DNA from 3 places in the Cobetia sp. BMC6 genome. Region 1 is predicted to be linked to each of the others. Evidence: predicted binding sites of a transcription regulator. Region 1 holds the regulator's gene; each other region holds the start of a gene.
What was found. Region 1 encodes PhoB, which activates phosphate uptake and scavenging genes when phosphate is short. Its sites were predicted from a motif close to TGTCATANNNNTGTCANA; they were not measured.
Positions count from the first base shown of each region.

Region 2: phbB (acetoacetyl-CoA reductase) is a predicted target of PhoB. The motif match lies at 2,076-2,093, and genes of this name have one in related genera.
Region 3: MKZ40_RS14325 (bifunctional 2',3'-cyclic-nucleotide 2'-phosphodiesterase/3'-nucleotidase) is a predicted target of PhoB. The motif match lies at 1,670-1,687, and genes of this name have one in related genera.

Region 1 covers NZ_JAKUMF010000004.1:283,071-288,139, reverse strand. The annotation lists gene MKZ40_RS10785 (FAD-dependent oxidoreductase) at 182-1,381, opposite strand; gene MKZ40_RS10780 (chorismate lyase) at 1,670-2,278, shown strand; gene ubiA (4-hydroxybenzoate octaprenyltransferase) at 2,346-3,236, shown strand; gene phoB (phosphate regulon transcriptional regulator PhoB) at 3,460-4,149, shown strand; gene phoR (phosphate regulon sensor histidine kinase PhoR) at 4,157-5,069, shown strand, end outside.
Region 2 covers NZ_JAKUMF010000014.1:21,184-26,252, forward strand. The annotation lists gene MKZ40_RS16310 (tetratricopeptide repeat protein) at 1-749, opposite strand, end outside; gene MKZ40_RS16315 (EVE domain-containing protein) at 884-1,363, opposite strand; tRNA gene MKZ40_RS16320 (tRNA-Met) at 1,521-1,597, opposite strand; tRNA gene MKZ40_RS16325 (tRNA-Met) at 1,641-1,717, opposite strand; tRNA gene MKZ40_RS16330 (tRNA-Met) at 1,771-1,847, opposite strand; gene phbB (acetoacetyl-CoA reductase) at 2,218-2,964, shown strand; gene MKZ40_RS16340 (DUF349 domain-containing protein) at 3,131-5,069, opposite strand, start outside.
Region 3 covers NZ_JAKUMF010000009.1:71,843-76,911, reverse strand. The annotation lists gene MKZ40_RS14335 (helix-turn-helix transcriptional regulator) at 1-246, opposite strand, end outside; gene MKZ40_RS14330 (MFS transporter) at 403-1,632, shown strand; gene MKZ40_RS14325 (bifunctional 2',3'-cyclic-nucleotide 2'-phosphodiesterase/3'-nucleotidase) at 1,773-3,737, shown strand; gene MKZ40_RS14320 (hypothetical protein) at 3,903-4,208, opposite strand; gene MKZ40_RS14315 (alpha/beta hydrolase) at 4,386-5,069, shown strand, end outside.

The DNA.
Region 1 (5,069 bases):
TGCTAGCGGTGGCGTATGGCGGCGACGCAATCCGCTCTCGGCAAGCTTTGCCGTATCAAACCTGTCGATGGCAGCAATCTGTCAGACCACGCCCGCCGAGCAGCATGTCTGACGGAGCATTCACTATCGTGCCTGACCGCGCTGGCAGCAAGGGATTTACGACCATCGATCATGGCATCGCCTAGCCTAGCAACGGCGGCGCCTGCCGCGCTAGCTCGACTTTCCTGCGAACGGCGGCGCCTGTCAACGCATATCCAATCAAGCGTTCGTTCATATCCAGTGCACGCGCTTCGAGATCATCGCCGTCACCATTGATTTCCCAGCGCGCCACGGCCGAACGCGGCGGATAGGCCACCACCGGCAAGACCGGTGTCTTGACCAGCACCGGCCACGCCTTCCAGTCGAGCACGCTCGGCTCGCCACACAGGTTGGCCGCCAAGGTGCGCGCAGCCATCTGCAGCGGCTGGACATACATGGCATTGACGCCCTCGACACTGACGCAATCGCCCAGCGCCCAGATATACGGCTGGGAGGTGGCCAGGTGGCGGTCGACACGGATGCCATCGCCGCCGGCACTCAGACCCGCGGCCTGCGCCAGACGAATGCGCGGCGCCAAGCCGGTCGCCAGCAGAACCACGGAGCCCGTCAGGCGACGACCGCTCTGCAGGCGCACCTCGACTGGCGCAGCCTGGCGCTCGGCCTCCTCGCCTGAGCTGGCGGCGATGGTCTCGACCATCTCGCCCTGGCGACGCGTCACACCGAGCCCATCCAGCGCCGCACCCAGACGCTGCCCCAGTGCTTGCGGCAGCAATCCATCCAGCGGAGTTTCCTCCGGCGCGACCAAGGTGACGCGGTGGCCGGCCGCCGTCAGATCATTGGCGTATTCACAGCCGACCAGTCCGGCACCGACAATCACCACATGCCCGTCTTCTCCGCGCTCGCGGGCCCTCGCCAGCGTCGCGCAGAAGGCCGCATAGTCATCGAGGTCATTGATGCTCTGCACGCGTGAGGCCACTTCCGCGGCGACGGGGAAGGGACGACGCGGCGCCGCGCCGAGTGCCAGCACCAGCTCGTCATAGGCCAGACACTCCTCGCCCAGCCATAGCTGGCGGGCATCACCGTCGATGGCAGTGACGCGTTGATGGGTACGCAGCTCGGCATTCAGCTCGTCTGCCAGCGCCACCGGCGCCTGACGCGACAGGTCGGTGGCCGACATCTTCTTGGCGAAGGCGGTGGACAGCATCGGCTTGGCATAATCGTGGCCACTGTCCTGGCTGATGAGGATCAGCCGGCTATCCTTGTCACGCGCACGCAGCGCGCGCGCCAGACCAATGCCCGCCATGCCGGTACCAATGATGACAAGGGTGCGAGGGTCGCGCATGGCACCATCTCCTGAGATCGATCCGAGGGAAGCGCTGATGAAAGAGCGCCAGCAGCGTCCGTCATGAACGCCGATGAATGCGCCCAGCATACCAGCCCGCCTGCAGTGCAGGCATGCCTGAGCGGGAGGCCTTGCCGCTCGGCCATGCTAGACTCGCCATTTCGTCATCCTGACAGGGAATTCACCGTGGTCCGATGCCCAGCAGGCGAGCCTCATCGCGCAGCGCTCACGCCACAGACCTCCACCTGTGAGGCACCTCATTCGTCAGCCGAGAACCCGTACCAACCTGTGCCTCGCTGGCCTTCGCCCACGCGCGCCGTACCCACGGCTTCGGCGGCGGTGCGCCGTCATTGGCAGCCGGCTGCCGCGCTGCAGGGTGTCATGCCGGCCGGCTGGTGGGCGTGGCTCTCCTCGACGGACTCGCTGACACAGCGCCTTGCCAGCGCCATGCAGCAGCAGGATGAACGCGCAGGTCAGCCCATCCAGGGCCTGCGCGTGCGCCTGCTGCTTCAGGACACCGGCCCCGCGCGGCTTGATGAAGCACGCCTGCTGGGCATCGGCCCACGCCGGCATGTCTGGCGACGCGAAGTGGCGCTCTGTCATGGCGATACGCCATGGGTGATCGCACGCTCGCTGGCGGCGCTGGACCTGGCCCACGGTCATCGCCTCTCGACGCTGGGCGAGCGCTCGCTGGGCCATTGGCTGTTTCGCCAGCCCGACCTGATACGCAGCGCCATCGATATCAGCCGCGCCCCGCTGGTGCTTTCGAGCTCCAGGCCGCTGGCCCGCACCACCAGCCTGTGGATGCGCCGCTCGATGTTCTCGCATGGTCGCTTCAAGGTGCTGGTGCAGGAGGGCTTCACGCCAGCCTTCCAGCACGCGCTGCAACTGACCTGAGCCGTGCGGCCGACTGGCCTCGTTTCCCTCTCTTCCCTTGCCCACTACCACCCGCCCAGGAGCCCCGATGACCGCGTCATCCACTTCCGCCGCTTCGCGTCCTTCCAGACTGGCCGACTACCTCGCCCTGACACGGCTGGACCGCCCCATCGGCACCTGGCTGCTGATGTGGCCGACCCTATGGGCACTGTGGCTGGCGGCAGATGGCATCCCCGAGCGCACGACCCTGCTGATCTTCATCGCCGGGGTCTACCTGATGCGCGCCGCCGGCTGCGTGATCAACGACTACGCCGATCGGCATTGGGACAAGCATGTCGAGCGCACGCGTGACCGACCGCTGACCTCGGGCCGCATCTCGGAGCGCGAGGCGCTGACACTGTTCGGGGGGCTGGTCGCGGCCGCCTTCGTGCTGGTGTGCTTCACCAACCTGACCACGGTGCTGCTGTCGATCGTCGCCGTGCTGTTGGCAGCCAGCTACCCATTCATGAAGCGCTTCCATCATCTGCCCCAGGTAGTGCTGGGCGCCGCCTTCGGCTGGGCGATTCCGATGGCCTTCGCCGCGACGCTGGAGGAGGTGCCGACCTACGGCTGGTGGCTGTTCGCGGCCAACCTGATGTGGACGGTGGCCTACGACACCGCCTATGCGATGGTCGATCGCAACGACGACCTCAAGGTGGGCATCAAGTCCACCGCCGTGCTGTTCGGGCGTGCCGACAAGCTGATGATCGGCCTGTTGCAGCTGGGCATGCTGGTGGTGTTGATCGGCATCGGCCTGCAGCTGGCGCTGGGCATCTTCTACTGGCTGGGGCTGGCTGCCGCCGCCGTCACCTTCGTCTGGCAGCAACGTCTGATCCGTGAGCGTGAGCGTGCGCCCTGCTTCCAGGCGTTCCTCAACAATCATTGGACGGGGCTGCTGATCTTCGCCGGTATCGCCCTGGCGACCTGGCCGATGAGCTGACTCCTGCATAAATATTCGCATTATTTAATTTAAAGCTATCCCTGCCCCCGGTTGCTCCCCAGCCCACGATTCATGCCTGCCTGCCGCGCCTCCAAGGCGGCTGGCAGGCTTGCGTGCAAGCTGCCATGCTGGCAGTTGTCATCTGGTTGTCATATAAGCGGGTTGTAATCGTCATCGACTTGTCATTCTGGCGCGTGCGCCGACTGCTGCATGGGATCTAGCGATGAGCTCCAAGACCGTACTGATTGTCGACGATGAATCCTCGATTCGCGAGATGATCGCCGTCGCCCTCGAAATGGCGGATTACCGCGTGCTGGAGGCAGACAATGCCCAGGACGCCCACGCCATCGTCGTCGATGAAAAGCCCGATCTGCTGTTGCTGGACTGGATGATGCCGGGCACCAGTGGCCTGGAGCTCGCGCGGCGTCTCAAGCGAGACGAGACCACCTCGGAACTGCCGATCATCCTGTTGACCGCCAAGGGCGAGGAAGACAACAAGATTCAAGGCCTGGAAGCCGGTGCCGACGACTACATCACCAAGCCCTTCTCGCCACGCGAGCTGGTCGCCCGTCTCAAGGCCGTGCTGCGTCGCACCACCCCCAAGGGGGTCGAGGAGGCAGTGGAAGTCGAAGGCTTGATGCTCGACCCGGCCAGCCACCGCGTCACCGCCCACGGCAACTCACTGGATGTCGGCCCGACCGAATATCGCCTGCTGCAGTTCTTCATGACGCATCAGGAGCGTGCCTACACCCGCAGCCAGCTACTCGACCAGGTATGGGGGGGTAACGTCTATGTCGAGGAGCGCACCGTGGACGTGCACATCCGCCGCCTGCGCAAGGCGCTGGGCACAGGCCATCAGCATCTGATCCAGACCGTCCGTGGCACCGGTTACCGCTTCAGCGCTCAGGCCTGAGGGATTCATGCGCTATTGGACCAACGAGCTATGGCGCCTCGGCTACCTTGCCGGTGGCTTCGGCCTGATCGGTGGCCTGCTGGGCCATCTGGGCTGGGGCCTGGCGCTGGGTCTGGCGCTGTATCTGTTCGTCCATCTCAAGCACTTGAAGAGCCTCTATACCTGGCTGATCACCAATCCCCATGAAGAGCCACCGCCCGGCGATGGCGTGTGGGGAGACCTGCTCGATCGTCTCTACCGCTATCAGAAGGGCCAGCGTCAGACTCAGGAGCGACTGCGCAGCATCCTCAACCGTATCCAGGAATCCTCCGAGGCCATGCGCGACGGCCTGGTGATGCTGGACAACCACGGTGACATGGAATGGTGGAACAGCGCTGCCGAGCAGCTGGTCGGTCTCAAGGCCAGCCACGACCGCGGCCAGCACATCACCAACTATCTGCGTGACCCCGCCTTCATCGACTACTTCAATCGGCTGGCCTACCGCGAGCCGCTGACGCTGCAGTCGCCGCTGTCTGACAACCTGACGCTGCAGATTTCCATCACCCTGTTCGGTGACAACGAACGTCTGGTCATGCTGCGTGACGTCACCCGCCTCTATCGCCTGGAAGAGATGCGCCGCGACTTCGTGGCCAATGTCTCCCATGAACTGCGCACGCCGCTGACGGTACTGGCCGGCTATCTCGAGACCTACTCCGATTACGCCGATGACCTGCCACCGCGCTGGCAGCGTGGGCTGGGCCAGATGAAGAGCCAGACCGACCGCATGCAGCACCTGGTCGAGGACCTGCTGACCCTGTCACGCCTGGAAACCGACGAGCTGTCCGACAACGGCCGCTGCATCGACATGAGTGCCCTGCTCGGCCATATCCGCGACGACGCCGAAGGCCTGTCCCAGGGACGCCACACCTTCTCCATCGAGG
Region 2 (5,069 bases), on a different contig from region 1:
CGCTCGATCATGGCCTGCACCTCTTCGGGAGACGGCGCCTCGGCGATGAAGTCGATGCGCGCACGTACGCCACGCGCCTGGGCGCCATCACGGTCTTCCGGCTTGAGGGAGTCCAGCAGTTGGCGGGCCTCTTCACCATTGCCCTCGGCAACCAGCACCGAGGCGAGATGGATGCGGTATTCCGGTGTCTCGGGAGATTCCTGCGCCAGCTGTTGATACAGCGTCTTGGCGGTGACGAGGTCGCCGTTTTCCAGTGCAGTGGCCGCCTGCTCCGCGAGGCTGGGGCCTGCCCCGGCCGCCGGCTGGACCTTGTGCTGCTCGAGGAACTGGCGAATCTCGGCTTCCGGACGTGCGCCGGTGAAGTTACCTGCCAGGCCGCCCTGGATGACCAGCTTGACATCCGGCACCGAACGCACACCCAGCTGGGCGGCGATGTCCTGTTGCTCCTCGGCGTTCAGCTTGGCAAGGATGAAGCCGCCCGCATATTCACGCGCCAGCTTCTCGAGGATCGGCGTCAAAACGAGGCAGTGCTCGCTCTGCGGCGACCAGCAATCCAGCAGTACCGGCACTTGCTGTGAGGCTTCCAGCACCTGCTGAAGATTGCTCATGTCCACATCGATGATGTAGGTATTGGCGTCTTCTGCCTGGCGCGGTGCACTGGCGGCACCGCCGCCGACTACCCCTTGTGGCTGGGTGGCGGTGGTGTCATTGCCGGTCAGTGGCTGGCCGGTATTGGGATCGATGATCATGGTGCATGCCCCGAAATTCTGTCTGCGATTCAAGGCTCGCGCGCGAGCCGGTTGGCCTGATGATGCGGCCCGTCGCAGTGGAGTTCAAGGCGCTGCCGGACACTTCCTCGCGCGATCGCCTCGGGCGCGTCGGTTCACGGCAGCAGGGTGTCGCCGGCCAGGCTGGCGATGCAGGCGGCTTCGCTCTCGCTGAGCGGCATCACGGACAGGCGTGCGCGGCGCACCAGGTGGCTATCCGCCAGCTCGGGCCGGGCCTTCAGGCGCGCGATGGGCAGGGAGTTGCGCAGCGGGCGAAGGTAGCTCAGGCGCGGGGCGACCCAGCGCGGAGGCTTGCCGGCATCGATATCCGCCACCTGACGTGGGTCGAAGCCCTTGTGCTCGGGGTCACTGGCCGTCGGGTCGGGCAGGGCGAGTTCGCTGACGATGGCAAGCCCGACCACTGCAGGTACCTTGCAGCTGGAGTGCTGGATGAGCACGACATCACCGAGCTGCATCTCGCGCAGGAAGTTGCGCGCCTGATAGTTGCGAACGCCATCCCATAGCGCCGGTGATTCGCGGCGCAGGTCATCCAGCGAGAAGGCATCGGGTTCGGTCTTGATCAGCCAGTGGCGCATGCGGCACTCCCTTGGGGCTTACGTGATGAGTGTGAAGGCGATGGGCGTTGAGAAAGGGACAGGCGAGGTCCGGGCGCTGGCCTCAGCGATATCCTCGCACAGGAATTTCACGCATACGAAAAAGGCCTGATGCATGGCATCAGGCCTTTCGAATTCTTGGTAGCGGGGACCGGATTTGAACCGATGACCTTCGGGTTATGAGCCCGACGAGCTACCAGACTGCTCCACCCCGCAACACTGGGTACTGCCTTTGCTCCAACTCTGACGCATCAGAAGTTGGTAGCGGGAACCGGATTTGAACCGATGACCTTCGGGTTATGAGCCCGACGAGCTACCAGACTGCTCCATCCCGCAACATCACGTTGGTGTCTGACTGGCAATCACCTTGATAGGCAACGACTTGTCAGTGGTAGCGGGGACCGGATTTGAACCGATGACCTTCGGGTTATGAGCCCGACGAGCTACCAGACTGCTCCACCCCGCATCAACGTGGGGCGTAGTATAAGGATATACAGTGCTGCGTCAACCGTTATCCCGTAATTGACGCAAACTTCTCGTGCCCGGTGAGTCGTCACCAACCCGTCTACGCATCTCGAGCGATTATCGGCATCTCGTGTGAGAGATCTGCTACATACATTCCCGCTGCATCCTGTCCATACTGAGAGTGACGCGCCTCGCACAGGCGGATGGCAGGCGTCACAGAGTGCACGATTGTCATCAGGCTGTTAGAGACACGGGTCATTGTTGTCGTTGCAGGCATTCTCGTTTTCTCAGGGCGGGGGTGTCCGCAGATTTGTCAAGCTGTGCCCAAGCCAAGGACACAGGACGTTCCAGGATTAGGGAGACACAATAAGATGACACAAACAGCACCCGTCGCATGGGTTACCGGTGGTACCGGTGGCATTGGTTCCGCCATCTGCCGCGAGCTGGCGAACCAGGGGTATCAGGTAATTGCGGGTTACAGGAACAAGGAAAAGGCAGAGGGGTGGCTATCGGAGCAGCGCGCTGCCGGGTTCGAGAACATCGCACTGTCCGGCATCGAGCTGGACAACTTCGAAGCCTGTCAGGCAGGCGTCAACGAAATCCGCGAGCGCTTCGGTCCGATCGCGGTTCTGGTCAACTGCGCTGGCATCACGCGTGATACCTCCATGCGCAAGATGAGCTATGAGCAGTGGCGCGAAGTCATCAACTGCAACCTCGACAGCGTCTTCAACACCTGCCGTGCCGTCATCAATGACATGCTGGAGCACAAGTACGGCCGCATCGTGAACATCTCCTCCATCAATGGCCGCAAGGGCCAGTTCGGCCAGGTCAACTACTCGGCCGCCAAGGCGGGCATGCATGGTCTGACCATGGCGCTGGCGCAGGAAACCGCGACCAAGGGCATTACCGTCAACACCCTGTCGCCGGGCTACATCGCCACCGACATGATCATGAAGATCCCCGAAGAGATCCGTGAATCAATCCGCGAGACCATCCCGGTCAAGCGTTATGGTCAGCCGGATGAGATCGCGCGTGCGGTCGCCTTCCTGGCCGACGAGAAATCCGGCTTCATCACCGGTGCCAACCTGGATATCAATGGCGGCCAGTTCATGGGCTGATGCTCTGCGCTGGAGTGAGCCAGTGCAGGGTCGGCACTCGGCTCCGCCTGGCGAGAGAATGAAAAAGCCCCCGTCTCGACAGAGGCGGGGGCTTTCCGTTGCCATGGTTTCAGTCTTGCGAGTGCATCATCACAGGTTCAGACGTCAGCGCTTCAGGCGTGCTGACTCAGTGATTGAACAGCGCATCGAAGCGCGGCAGTTCGGTCTGCCAGGCGTCCCAGTCCAGCGGCCCGTTGGCGAGCAGCGCATCCAGCACCTCATCCAGCTCTTCTTCACGCTCCATGCGCTCACCCAGCTGCTGGTTGATGCGCGCGACCTGCACGGTCAGGCGGCGTGACTCATCTTCGCTGCCCAGCGGGGCCTCGAACAGAATGGCCAGGTGAACACGCAGCTCGGCCAGGCGCTCGTTGGCGGCGCTGCAGTTGCTCGGCAGGGCCTGACGCATCTGGTTGCGCGCCGCATTGGCCTGGCGGCTGTTGTCGTCGAAGGCCGAGGTGTTCGGCAGCTCGACATCCTGCACGTCGCCGTTACGCGCGCTGGCATCCGCCACGGCGTGCTGTTCGAGCAGGTCACGCCATTGCTGCCATTCCTCGCGCAATTGCAGAGCGTGCAGTTCGTCCAGACGCTGCTCGCGACGCTTGAGAATGCCGGTCCAGCGACGACGCATGCCGTCGCCCCGCTTGCCGCGCGGTAGCGGGCCGAGGGTGTCGGCTTCCTTCAGGGCGTCATCAAGCAGGGCGGCGTCTTCCAGCGTCTCCGGCTCCCAGCTGTCGAGGCGCTCGATCAACGCCTGCCACTGATCCAGGCGTGCCTGCTCGCGGCTGTCGCGGTCTTCGCGGTCCTGATCGCGTGCGGCGAAGATACGGTCGCACGCCGCGCGGAAGGCGGCCCACAGGCGTTGTTCTTCGCCCTTTGGCGCGCGGCCCATCTCGCGCCAGCGACTCTGCAGGGCCTTGGCCTGTTCGGCGCGGGCACGTGCCGGCGTGTCCTCATTGGCCAGCGCCTCGACGGCCTCGACCAGAGCCTGCTTGGCGGCGGCGATCTGACCCGCGCGGCTGTCGATCAGCCCCTGCAGTGCCGTCAGCGCCTCGCCGAAGCGGTGTGACAGCTGGCGACCGGGGCCTGCGGGCACCGGCGTGTGGCGACGCCATTCCTCACGGGCGCGATCGCGAATCTGGCGCAGGGAGTCGGGGTCGGCATCGTCCATGGCGTTACCGTTGAGCGATTCAAGCTGCTCGCAGAGCGCTTCACGCATGGCCAGGTTGAGTTCACGCAGCTGCTTGCGCGATTCGCGGTAATCCCGCAGGCGCAGCTTGATGGCGTCAGAGGCGGTGCGGAACGCCTGGCTGGCATCGCGGCTGGCGGCCGCATCACCTAGCTCGCGCCATTGCTGAATCAGCTGCTGGTGCTGGCGGTCGCGCTGCTCATCGCTGATGTCATCGCGCTCGCTCAGGGTGGTGATGGCCTCGAGAAGCTGCTCGCGCTTGGGCGCCGCGACGAAGTTCTGCCAGTCACGGAGTTCGGCGACACGCGCGCCGAGCTGGCGCAGGCGTGTCTGGCGGGCATTGTCGAGCTGGCCTTCGGTGCGATCGCGCAGTGAGCGATGCAGGCGACTGGCCGGCTTTAGCTTGCCGGCATCGAGATCCGCTTCCAGGCGTGCCAGTTCGGCATCCAGTGCGTCCAGATCCAGGCTCGCCTTGCGCGCAGTGCCGTCGCCCTCGCGGGAGGCGTCAGCTGACTCTGTGTCTTGTGCAGGGCTTTCATCGAGCGCGTCCTGCTCTTGCGCTGCCTCTGCCGGTTCTTCCGGCTGCGCCGCGTTGATCGCCTGACGCACCGCGCTCAGGCTGGCGGTCTGCGGCAGACCCGCAGGCCAGGCCACCTCGCTTTCCAGACGACGCAGCTGGTCGATGTCATTGTCGACCAGCGCGGCATCCAACTCGCCCTGGCACAGCTGATGGCGATGCCAGGCATCGAGGGCATCCTGCAGCTGCTGTTGCAGGCGCTGCTGACGTTCGAGCAGTTCGGCCGGGGCCGAGAACTGGTCGGTCAGCTCGCGCCAGCGCTCTCCCTGCAGTCGGCGTTGGGCCTGCAGGCTGGCGAAGTCG
Region 3 (5,069 bases), on a different contig from region 1:
GACGCCATGCAGGGCGATGACCAGCTGTCCCTTGCGATGCTGGTGGATCGGGACTTCCATCACCTGTTGTCCGGTATCCACATGCAGGGCGCTGGCCGGAATCTCGTAGATGTCCGGGTCATGTTCGCAGACGCTGCTGGAGAAGGGCACGGAGGAGTGACCGCTGGCGACTCCCGACGATGAGGTTGCGTCTCGCGTGGCAAGGGAAATCGGCGTCGCGGAGGTCCTAGAGGAGGTGGCTGGCATGTCGGCTCGCAGATTGTCCGATTTCAGGTATCTGATGTCATGATGGCTCAATTCTGCAGCGATATTGGCGATTACGCTATCGTTAATCTGCGCGGGAATTCACCTCTGATGTGTCGTCCCGCTATCTGTCCGTTCCAAGTTCGCTGCGAGCGTCTCATGACTGAACTCTGCCACTCTTCTCCTGTTCGGCGATTGAGCCATCCTGCCGTGTTGATCGCCGGCATCCTGATGATTGCCATGAATCTGCGTGCGCCCTTTACCAGTATCGCACCGTTGCTTGAGCGGCTGCAGGCGGCGCTGGGCTTCAATGCCACGGCGGCAGGGTTGCTGATGATTCTGCCGCTGTTGGCGTTCGTCGTGGTGTCCCCCTGGGTACCCCGTCTCGCACGTCATGTGGGGCTTGAGCGCAGTGTATTCCTTGCCTTGCTGGCGATCGCCGCCGGCATCGTGCTGCGGGTGCAGGGCAACACGCTGGCGCTCTATGTGGGGATCGCCATGATCGGGGCGGGCATCGCGGTGGGCAATGTGCTGTTGCCCAGTCTGGTCAAACGCAGCTTTCCCCGACACATCGCGCTGCTGACCTCCTGCTATGTGCTGACCATGGGCATCATGGCCGCCATCGCCTCGGCGGTGATGGTGCCGCTGGCGCAGGACAGTCCGGATGGCTGGCAATTCGCGATGCTCATCGTGGTCATCCTGCCATTGATGACGATGGTGATGTGGTGGCCACAGTTGTCACATCGCTCCCTGCCGGCGGCGAAGGAAGTCGAGAAGGGTGCCGCGGGTCCGGTGCGTCAGGCAGCCGTGTGGCGCTCGCCACTGGCCTGGCAGGTGACGCTGTTCATGGGGATCAATTCGCTGCTGTTCTATACCGTCAACAGCTGGCTGCCGAGCATGCTGGCGGACAACGGCTTTTCCCCGGAAAAGGCGGGATCGTTGCATGGCCTGCTGCAGTTGGCCTCAGCCTTGCCGGGGCTGATTCTGGTGCCTCTGATGCCGCGCCTGAAGGATCAACGCCTGATCGCCTTCGCGACGCCCTGCATGTCGCTGGCAGGGTTCATCGGGCTGTGGCTGATGCCGGGGTGGGCGCTGGTGTGGGTGCTGTTGCTGGGCGCGGGCTCCGGTGCCAGCTTCATTCTCGCCCTGTCGTTCATGGGGCTCAGAGCGCGCGATGCCATGCAATCGGCGTCGCTGTCGAGCATGGCGCAGACCCTGGGCTATCTGCTCGCGGCCATGGGGCCGCCGTTGATCGGGGCGCTCTACGATCGGCAGGGTGACTGGCAGCTGGCATTGATGGTGTGTGCCTCCCTCAGTGTGCTGATGGCGGGGATCGGCTGGCTGGCGGGCAGGGACCGCCAGTTGCCTGAGGCGTCGGCATCTGAATAATGGAGCGTTGCCCTGAAGGGCTACAGGAACATCCCCCCATGACAAGGAAGTGAGAGATGGCGAATGCATCATCCGGAAGGAAAGGTCAGCCGGCCTCTGGTACCAAAGAGGCTGCGGGGAATACTCGGCGTCCGTGTGCAATGCGTCGCCTGCGGGCAGCCATCCTCGGTCTGGCCAGCATTGGGGGTATCGTGATGATCGCTCAGCCAGCCAATGCCGCGACGCTGTCACTGCGCGTGATCGAGACCACCGACATCCACGCCAACGTGATGGATTACGACTATTACAAGGATCGTCCCAGCGTGCGCATCGGCCTGGTGCGGGCGGCGAGCCTGATCCAGCAGGCGCGTTCCGAGGTGGTCAACAGCGTGCTGCTGGACAACGGAGATCTCATTCAGGGCAGCCCGATGGGCGATTACATGGCGGCGGAAGGTCTCGAGGAGGGTGATGTCTTCCCGGCCTACAAGGTCATGAATCAGCTGGATTACGATGTCGGCAACATCGGCAATCATGAGTTCAATTACGGGCTCGAGTATCTCGAACGGGCGCTTTCCGGCGCGCAGTTCCCCTATGTGAACGCCAATCTGCTGGACGCCACGACCGGCGAGCCGTACTTCACGCCTTATCAGATCACCCCCCATGCCTTCACCGACAGTGAGGGCAACGCTCAGACAGTGAAGGTCGGCTATATCGGCTTTGCGCCGCCGCAGGTGATGACCTGGGATCGCAAGCACCTCAAGGGCCGCCTGACGGCCGAGGACATCACCGAGAGCGCCAGGCGCTGGGTACCCGAGATGCGCCGGGCGGGCGCGGATGTGGTGATCGCCATCCCACACTCCGGCATCTCGACTGACCCTTACCGGGTGATGGCCGAGAATTCGGTGTATTACCTTTCGCAGGTGGAAGGCATCGATGGCATCGCCTTCGGGCATGCCCATGCGGTCTTCCCCAGCGAGGAATTTGCTGAGGTGCCGGGGGCCGATATCGCCAAGGGCACCCTCAATGGGGTGCCGGCGATGATGCCGGGGCATTGGGGCAGCCATGTGGGCGTGATGGATCTCGAACTGAGCAATGACTCGGGCCAGTGGCGGGTGGTAAGTGGCCAGACAGAGGCACGCCCGATTCAGGTGGGTGGCGAGGCGCAGGTGGGGGAAGATGCCGAACTGGCGGCGTTGGTCGAGCATGAGCACGGCGCCACGCGGGAGTACGTCAACCGCAGCATCGGTCGCGCCAGTGCGGCGATGAAGAGCTATCTGGCGCTGGTGCAGGACGACCCGACGATCCAGATCGTCAATCGTGCCCAGGCTGATTACGTCAAACGCTTCGTCGAAGGCGACCCGGACCTGGAAGGTTTGCCGATTCTCTCGGCAGCCGCGCCGTTCAAGGTCGGTGGCCGTCACAATGACCCGACCCAGTTCACCGAGATGGAGGCCGGCGAGCTGAGCTTCCGCAATGCCGCCGACCTCTATCTCTATCCGAATACGCTGGTGGCGCTCAAGGTTACCGGCAAGGAAGTGCGGGAATGGCTAGAGTGCAGTGCCGGGCAGTTCCATCGCATTGACCCGAATCTCGCCACGCCCCAGCCCCTGATCAACTGGGAAGGTTTCCGCAGCTACAACTTCGATGTGATCGACGGCGTCGAGTATCAGGTGGATGTCACGCAGCCGGCGCGTTATGACGGCAATTGCGCGCTGATCGACTCCGATACCCACCGTATCCAGGGGCTTGCCTACGAGGGCGAGCCGGTCAAGGACGACGATGTCTTCCTGCTCGCGACCAACAACTATCGCGCCTACGGCGAGGACTTCCCCGGCACCGGAGAGTCGCATGTCGCCTTCGCGTCACCGGACGAGAATCGCAGCATTCTGGCCCAGTACATCTCGCGACAGACGCAGCAGCAGGGCGCGGTGGACCCTGCGGCGGATCACAACTGGCGTCTGGCCGCGATCGACACGGACACCCCGCTGGACATTCGCTTCACCACCGCCCCCGGCGAGGATGCGCAGCAGTTCATCGATGCCCAGGCGGTCTATCCGATGACGCTGGTAGATCAGGACGAGATGGGCTTTGCCCGCTATCGCGTCGGGCTGGACCGGATGCGATAGCCGAGGCAGCTCATTGTTGAGCACGTAGTTATTGGCCTGGATTCAGGTGGGAAAAAACGCCAGTCAGCGATTGCTGACTGGCGTTTTTTGTCGCCAGGCGCTACCCGCCATCTGTTTTACTATCCGCTTTCACTTCAATACTCTCGAGCGCAGTCTCACTGCGGATCACCGCCAAGGCGCGTGCAAGGCGATGCTCAGCAGCACACGTTTGCCGCGCTCGATGCGGCTGACGCTGTGTTCGTGAAGGTCGGGGCGGAAGAACACCACGCGGTCTGTGAGGCAAAAAATGCTGCCATCGGTCTCGAAGACACCGCCCTGGCGGGGTTTCTTGAGCACGATATTGAGCTTGTAGTAGCTGCCGCTACCCATCGGGTCGTTATGGCGCATCACGCTGTGGCCCTCGGGGTAGGTCACCAGATTGATGGTCAGGCGGCGAAGATCGAGCAGACTACGGTTGATGACACGGGCCATTGGGCTTTCCCTTTGAAGATTGCGGCTATTGAAACGTATTTTGAGTGATTGATCAAAAAAGAGGTTGAGTGATTGCTCAAGAATACGTACGGTGGCTCCACATTCACGGCGCACAAGGCTCGGCAATCGAGATCGCCGAGGCCGTGATTGAGAATCGAGCAAGCAAGGAGGTCAGCAATGAGCCACGACAACGTGACAATGGAAGCCCTGGAAACCCGTTATGCGATGATCGAAGGTCACCGCATTGCCTACAAGGAAATGGGGGAAGGTCAGCCGCTGTTGTTGATTCACGGCATTCCGACCAACAAGCTGATGTGGCGCGATGTGATGCCGGAATTGGCCAGACATTACCGGGTCATCGCACCGGACATGCTCAACTATGGCGAGTCGGACATGCCGGTGGGTGCTGATGTTTCCATCAATGCCCAGACACGCATCTTCATCAAGCTGATGGATGCGCTGGGTGTGGCGAGTGCGGATGTCGTCTCGCATGATATCGGTGGGGGTATCGGTCAGCTGATGGCGGTCAACCACCCCGAGCGCGTTCGTCGCCAGGTGCTGATCGACAGCGTGTGCTTCGATTCCTGGCCGATTCCGGAGTTCAAGCAGCTGCTGGAGCCGGGCGTCGAGGAAGCGACCAGCGTCGAGGAATTCATCAGCACCATGCGCGGCTTCATGCCCAGTGGTGTGCATGATCCGGCGGTGGCGACCGAAGAGATGGTCGAGCGCTACGTGTCCCAGTGGAACAGCGAGCAAGGCAAGGCAGCCTTCTTCCGCAACATGCGTCGTCTCAACAAGGAGTACACCCAGGCCATCGCCGGTGAGCTCAAGAATATCGAGATCAAGACTCTGGTGCTGTGG